Regions from separate parts of the Pseudoclavibacter sp. CFCC 14310 genome, predicted to be linked through region 1. Evidence: riboswitches for the same ligand, from Rfam matches in the RefSeq annotation. Region 1 holds a riboswitch; each other region holds the start of a gene.
The links. A riboswitch is a leader RNA that binds a small molecule or an ion and turns the genes downstream of it on or off. The one in region 1 is predicted to bind thiamine pyrophosphate.
Positions count from the first base shown of each region.

Region 1 (2,254 bases):
GATGATGCGAGTGCGCAGCTCGTGAATGAGGTCGAACATCTCGGTCTCATTGCGGTACTGCGATTCGTCCACTCCGTAGAGACGCAGCGCCTTGGGCGTGCTGCCTCCGGACTGATCGAGCGCGGCCAGGAAGCCGGCACCGGTCGAGAACCGCTCGTACTGTGCATCGAACACTGATGACATGGTCACCGCTTTCTTTGTTTGGTCAGCAGGGTGCCGTCGTGCGACACGACGAACATTATCTCACGCTGTGGCGAGCTCGGGCAGCGCTGAGCGCAGCTCGCGAGCGGCGGCCTCGGGGTCGTCGGCCTGGGTGATCGCACGTACGACCACGATGCGGTTCGCCCCGGCGTCGAGCACCTGCTCCAGGGTCTCGGCGTTGACGCCGCCGATGGCGAACCACGGCTTGGCATCGCCACGGCTCTGCGTATGCACCTGTCGTACGGCGTCGAGGGTGACCGGGGCCCGACCCGGTTTCGTGGGAGTGCGCCAGACCGGCCCGATGCAGTAATAGTCAGGATCGCCCAGACGCGCCTGCTCGGCCTGCACTCGGGAATGCGTCGACAGGCCGACGAGCGTGCCCTCCGGCAGCAGCGAACGAGCGTCGGCGACGCTGAGGTCGCGCTGCCCGACGTGCAGGATGTCGGCGCCGGTCAGCGTGGCGACGTCGGCTCGGTCGTTGGCGGCGAAGAGTCGCCCATGTCGGCGCGCCGCAGCCGCGAGCAGCTCGAAGTACTCCAGCTCATCACCAGCGTCGAGATGCTTGTCGCGCAGCTGAATGATGTCGACGCCTCCGCGGTAGGCGGCGTCCACGAACTCGTCGAAGTCTCCGGTGCCCAGTCTGGCGTCGGTGCACAGATACAGCTGCGCCTGCTGCAGCATGCTCAGTCGCCATTCTCGGGTGCGAGGTGTGGCGTGCGGGTCGGTGGAGCGGTCAGCGTGCTGAGACTTGACGATCATGCGTCCAGTGTACGAACCGGGCGGTACAATTGCCCCACATGAGCACGGGAGCCGAGAACTCGGCTGAGAGTGCGCGCGATTCACCAGGCCGAAACAGGCCGGTGATCGTGTGCAGACCGTCGACCTGATCCGGATCATACCGGCGTAGGAAGCGAGCAGAATGAACAAGCATGTCATCGTCATCGGTGCCGGCGTCGTCGGCCTGGCGACCGCGTGGCGACTGCATCAGCGCGGTCACGCGGTGACGATCGTCGATCCGGCGCCCGCTTCGGGCGCGAGTCATGCGGCGGCCGGGATGCTCGCCGCCGTGAGCGAGTACGCCTTCGAAGAAGAGAGTCTGCTCGCGCTCTCCGTGCCGGCCGCGCGTCTCTACCCGCAGATCGTCGCCGAGCTGGACCAGGCGACGGTGGTCGGCACCGGCTACCGGTCGACGCCGACCATCGTCGCCACCGCCGACGCCGCCGATCGCGAGCTGCTGCGAAGCCTGCGCGCCCAGCAGCTCGAACTCGGGCTCGACGTGCAGGATCTCACCTCACGAGAGGCCCGTGCGCTTGAGCCGCTGCTCGGCCCGGGCATCAGCGGGGCGTTCCTGGCCCGCGACGACCACCAGATCACCCCGAGACGCCTCGCCGGGGCCTATATATCGGCCCTCGAAGTGTGCGACGACGTGCATGTGGTGCCGGAACGCGCCGTGGAGCTTCTCTGGCGAGACGAGCGGGTGATCGGCGTTCGCCTCGAACCGAGCGAACGTCGAGAAGGACCAGTCACCCATCGCTTCGACGAACAGCCCGCGTGGCCGTCGAGCGAGGTCGTGGCCGACGTGCCGCCGGCGAGCCCGACCCCGAGCGTGTCGGCGCAACAGGTCATCGAGGCAGACGAAGTCGTGGTGGCCAACGGTTTGGAGAGCCCGAGGCTCGGCGGCCTGCCGCGAGGTCTGGTCTGGCCGATCCGCCCGGTGCACGGCGACGTGCTGCGTCTGCGCACTCCGGAGCAGCTGCGCCCGCTCACCACCCACACGATCCGCGGCCTCGTCCACGGCCGCAGCGTCTACATCGTGCCGCGCGAAGACGGAACGGTCGTGATCGGGGCGACCGAACGCGAAGACGCTCGAGACGCCGTGCTCGCAGGCAGCGTGCTGCAGCTGCTTCGCGACGCCCACGAGCTGCTGCCGGCGGTCGACGACCTCGAACTCATCGAGGCCACTGCTCGTGCCCGCCCCGGCACACCGGACAACGCGCCTCTGCTCGGCCGAGTCGCCGACGGGCTGCTCGCCAACACCGGCACCCACCGCCAT
Region 1 is NZ_WBKC01000003.1:148,074-150,327, reverse strand. Features, by position in the region: gene F8O06_RS08115 (fructose bisphosphate aldolase) at 1-183, opposite strand, end outside; gene thiE (thiamine phosphate synthase) at 244-882, opposite strand; TPP riboswitch at 995-1,128, shown strand; gene F8O06_RS08105 (FAD-dependent oxidoreductase) at 1,121-2,254, shown strand, end outside.

Region 2 (2,254 bases), on a different contig from region 1:
GCGCAGAAGGCGGCCAGCATCGGCGGCCGCATCGTGGCTGGTCCTGACAAGAAGATCACCAAGCTGCCCGGGCTCTTGGGCGGCTGGACGGACGCCCGCGACTTTCCGGCGCCGGCGAAGCACTCGGCCCGCGAGTGGTTCAAGACCACGGATGCCAAACGTGAGCTGGCGGCCGAGCAGGCGCGTTCCAGCGCAGTGCAGGCCGATCTGACGCAGCGCCCGGGCAACCAGGACGCCCAGCGCGACGCCGATTGGGAGCGCAGGCCCATGCCCGCAGGCTTCGGGAGCCCCGCGGCGCCGTCTGAGCAGTCCGAAGAACGAAGCAGCACGCAGGGGAGCACAAAGTGAGCACCGCACGCGAAGACATCCTGGATCGCATCAAAGACGCGCTGCGGATCGCGCCGCCGGTGGTCGAGCCCGTGGTGCGCGACTATGACGCCGAGATCGAGCTGCCCGACGCCGAACGCATCGATCTGCTGATCGATCGGCTCGAAGACTACAAAGCCGAGGTGCGGCGCGCCACGCCGAGCACCATCGGGGCAGAGGTCGCCTCGGCCCTCGCCTCCGTGCAGGCGAGCCGCGTCGGCATCCCCCCGGCACTGGATCGCAGCTGGCTGGGTGACTACGCGGGCGAGGTGCAGGTCGACGACGCTTCGATCCCTGCCGCATCGCTCGACAGCCTCGATGCCATCGTCACCGGAGCGGCCGTGGCCTGCTCGATCAGCGGCACGATCTTTCTGGACGGCAGCGGCACCCAGGGTCGCCGCGCGCTGACGCTGGTGCCCGATGTGCACGTGTGCGTGGTGCAGGATGCAGAGATCGTCGTCGACATGCCGGCGGCGATTCGGCGGCTGGTGCCGGAAAGGCCGATCACGATGATCGCCGGGCCCTCTGCGACCTCGGACATCGAGCTGCAGCGCGTCGAAGGCGTGCACGGCCCGCGCACCCTGATCGTGGTGATCGTCTCGGCCGAATGACTCGCCCAGACTGAGCAGTAGCAGACCCCGGTCGGCCGTGTGCCGACCGGGGTCTGCTACGCTTTCGACGAAGACACGGGGTGCTCCGAGAGCTGGAGCTGAGATGAGACCCGCTGAACCTGATCTCGTTCACACGAGCGGAGGGATGTCACACGATGGAATCGACGCGCGTCGAATCCGACACCGCAGTCGTCGTCAGCGACGTGGTCTACACGCCTGAGGGCGCAGCGGCGCCGGTGCTCGAAGAACTGAGCCTGAGCATCCAGACCGGCGAGCACGTCGCCGTGATCGGTCGTTCCGGCTGCGGCAAGACCACCGCCCTGTCGGTGATCACCGGGCTGCTCACACCAGACGCAGGCACGGTCCGAGTGCTCGATCACTCCGATCCGGCCGAACGAGTGCGCAGCTGCGCACTCATGCCTCAGGGCGACTCCCTGCTGCCGTGGCTCTCTCTGGTCGACAATGTCGCGATGCCGCTGCGCAACCGCGGCGTCTCCAAGTCAGCCGCACGCGAGCAGGTGCGTCCACTGGTCGAGCAGTGGGGGCTCGGCTCGGTCGCGCACCGCCGCCCGCATGAGCTGAGCGGCGGCATGCGACAGCGTGCTGCTCTGCTGCGCGCCCTCGCCGCCGACAAACCCGTCCTGCTCGCCGACGAGCCCCTGGGAGCCCTCGATGCGATCACCCGTGCCGACGGTCAGACCTGGCTGCGCGAGCGGCTGCGCGATCGGCAGACCACGCTCGTGCTGGTCACCCACGACGTCGACGAAGCCCTGCTGCTGGCTGATCGGGTGCTGGTGCTGGCCGGACGGCCTGCGCGTGTGACCGCTGAGAGTCGCGGCTGGTTCGGCGATCCTCGCTCGCGCACCGAGCTGCTCGCAGACGTCGATCTGGCCGCTGCGCGCACCGGTCTGCTGACCGCGCTGTCCGCAGAGGGGGCGATGCGGCGATGAACACGCGCAACGCACAGAGCCGCCTGCACCGGGTGCTGCCGCCGGCCACTGCGGTCGTGATCGTGCTGGCCGTGTGGTGGGGAGCCACCACGTGGCTCGGAGTGCCGAAATACCTCGTTCCGGCCCCGCAGGACGTCATCGTGGCGCTCGGCCGCTACTGGGGCACGCTGTGGTCGGCCACTCTCGTGACCGGCAGTGAGACTGTGCTCGGCCTGCTGGTCGGCGTTCTCGCCGCCGGCGTCATCTCGGTCACGGTCTTCGCGGTGAAACCGCTGCGCAGCGCCCTCGAACCCCTGCTGATCGGCACGCAGACAGTGCCGGTCATGG
Region 2 is NZ_WBKC01000002.1:149,096-151,349, forward strand. Features, by position in the region: gene F8O06_RS04415 (LutB/LldF family L-lactate oxidation iron-sulfur protein) at 1-348, shown strand, start outside; gene F8O06_RS04420 (LutC/YkgG family protein) at 345-977, shown strand; TPP riboswitch at 1,044-1,140, shown strand; gene F8O06_RS04425 (ABC transporter ATP-binding protein) at 1,133-1,927, shown strand; gene F8O06_RS04430 (ABC transporter permease) at 1,924-2,254, shown strand, end outside.
Region 2: it holds a riboswitch for thiamine pyrophosphate, as region 1 does, so the genes downstream of both, F8O06_RS04425 (ABC transporter ATP-binding protein) here and F8O06_RS08105 (FAD-dependent oxidoreductase) in region 1, are expected to answer to the same signal.

Region 3 (2,254 bases), on a different contig from region 1:
AACCGGACGAGTTCGACCTCGTGCACATTCCGGGCGCGCGGCTGCTGCCGTTGGCCCGGCTGCAGCACGAGATCCGTGCCCGGGCCTTCGACGTCCCGGCCGGACGCGAGGTCATTCTGGTCTGTAAGACGGGTGCGCGCTCGACGCAGGCGCTCGAAATGCTGCGTGACTCCGGACGCACCAACGTGCGACAGGTGGTGGGCGGCACGATGGGCTGGGTGCAGACGGTCGATCCCTCGCTGCCGCGCTACTGAACCATCGCTGCGACTGGCTCGGCGTCGAGCCTCAGCGCAGGTCGACGAAGTGATCGACCGGGCCGTGACCCTGCCCGACGTGCAGAGCGTCGGCGCTGCGCAGCGCCCGGGTGAGCCAGGCCTTGACGGTGATCAGCGCGGTGGGCCAGTCGTCGCCTGCGGCGAGGCGAGTCGCCATGGCCGAAGAGAGCGTGCATCCGGTTCCGTGCGTGCAGTCGGTGTCGACGCGCGGAGCGTCGGCTTCGAAGAGCCCGTCGGGCACGGGCGACCCCTCAGGGTCAGACCGGGCGTCGACAAGCGCGTCGTGCACGCGATCGCCGACCAAATGCCCGCCTTTGACGAGCACTACGGTATCGCAGCGTGCGCTGACGAGTCGGGCCTGAGCCACGGCATCCGCCCACGTCTGTGCCTCAGACGCGTCGGCGAGCACCGCGAGCTCTGGAACGTTGGGGGTGATCAGATCGGCACTGCGGCAGAGATCTCGCACGGCCGCCTCGGCCTCTTCGGCGAGCAGGCGGTCGCCGCTGGTGGCCACCATCACCGGGTCGAGCACCACGATCGGCGGCCGCACCTCGTCAAGCCAGGCCTTCACCGTCGTGACGGTGTCGGCGTCGGCGAGCATGCCGATCTTCACGCCGTCGATCTCCACGTCGTCAGACACCGCCTCCAGCTGCTCGCGCAGAAAAGAGACCGGCGGCAGGTGCACCGAGCGCACGCCCCGGGTGTTCTGCGCCACGAGCGCGGTGACGACCGCCATGGCGTAGCCGCCCATCGCCGAGATCGATTTCAGATCGGCCTGCACCCCGGCTCCGCCGGTGGGGTCGGTGCCTGCGATGCTGAGGATGCGCGGCACGCGGATGCTCTTCGGGCGTGATGCGGCATGGTTGACGGTCATTTGGACGATCCCTTCGCTCGTGCTGACGAGAGCAGGTTCGACGGGTCTCTTCTCAGCCCTCGTTCGGGGCACCCCGTGTCACACGCCCAGAGTATACGCCTGCGACCCCGGAGGGTCAGTCTCAGCGAGCGTCGGCGCCGACCCGCGTCTGCACCTCGTGCAGCACCTCGAGCAGGGCCTCGACCGGCTGCGCACCGGAGGCGCCGAAGCGATCGTTGAACAGGAAGAACGGCACTGATGAGATGCCGAGCTCGGCGGCGCGTCGTTCGTCGGCCTGCACCTCGCCCGTATGCGAATGCGTGGTCAGCTCGCGACTGATCGATGCGACATCGAGGCCCTGCTCACCGGCGATCTCCTCGAGCGTCTCGAGACGACCGATGTGGCGACCCTCGCTGAAGTGGGCGTGAAACAGTGCCAGTGCGACTTCGCGTTCCCGGTGGTCGAGACGGGCCGCGTGCAGCAGCTCGTGGGCGAGACCGGTGTTCGACTGCTGCAGCACGTCGAAGTGGAAGTCGAGCCCGGCGTCGGCGGCGGCCACGGTCACTCGGTCGAGCTCGGTTTGGGCCTGAGACACCGTGATGCCCTTGATGTCGGCGAGGTGCTGCGCCGCGCTGCGGGCGTCTGCGTCATCTGCATCGGGGTTGAGTTCATAGCTGCGCAGACCGAGCAGCACACGGTTCTCAGGCCGCTCTTCGCTGAAGCGCTGCACCGCTGCGAGCAGATTGCTCAGCCCGATGTAGCTCCATGGGCAGGCGAGGTCGATCCAGGTCTCGACGCGGAGCGCAGGCGCTCCGTCTGACGACGACTGCTGAGCGGGCGCGGGGGAGTCTGGCATGTTCGGTCTCTCATCCATCTGAAAAGGGTGACTCCATGCTAGCGAGAGCTGCGTGCGCGCTCACGACGACCGGCCGGGCGGTGCGACCCCAGACGAGCCGGCGGGTGTCAGACCCGACCGCGACCGGAGAGCTCCGGAGGCAGGAACTTCGGCGTGAAGTGCCACAGCAGCCAGGCTCCGACGACGCCCAGACCGGCCATGACCGCGGCAGAGGCCGCGATTCCGGCGGCGGCGGCGAGGCCGGAGAGAATCAGCGGCGAACTCGCGCTG
Region 3 is NZ_WBKC01000002.1:135,254-137,507, forward strand. Features, by position in the region: gene moeB (molybdopterin-synthase adenylyltransferase MoeB) at 1-254, shown strand, start outside; gene thiD (bifunctional hydroxymethylpyrimidine kinase/phosphomethylpyrimidine kinase) at 286-1,149, opposite strand; TPP riboswitch at 1,140-1,235, opposite strand; gene F8O06_RS04360 (DsbA family protein) at 1,271-1,984, opposite strand; gene F8O06_RS04365 (MFS transporter) at 2,092-2,254, opposite strand, start outside.
Region 3: it holds a riboswitch for thiamine pyrophosphate, as region 1 does, so the genes downstream of both, thiD (bifunctional hydroxymethylpyrimidine kinase/phosphomethylpyrimidine kinase) here and F8O06_RS08105 (FAD-dependent oxidoreductase) in region 1, are expected to answer to the same signal.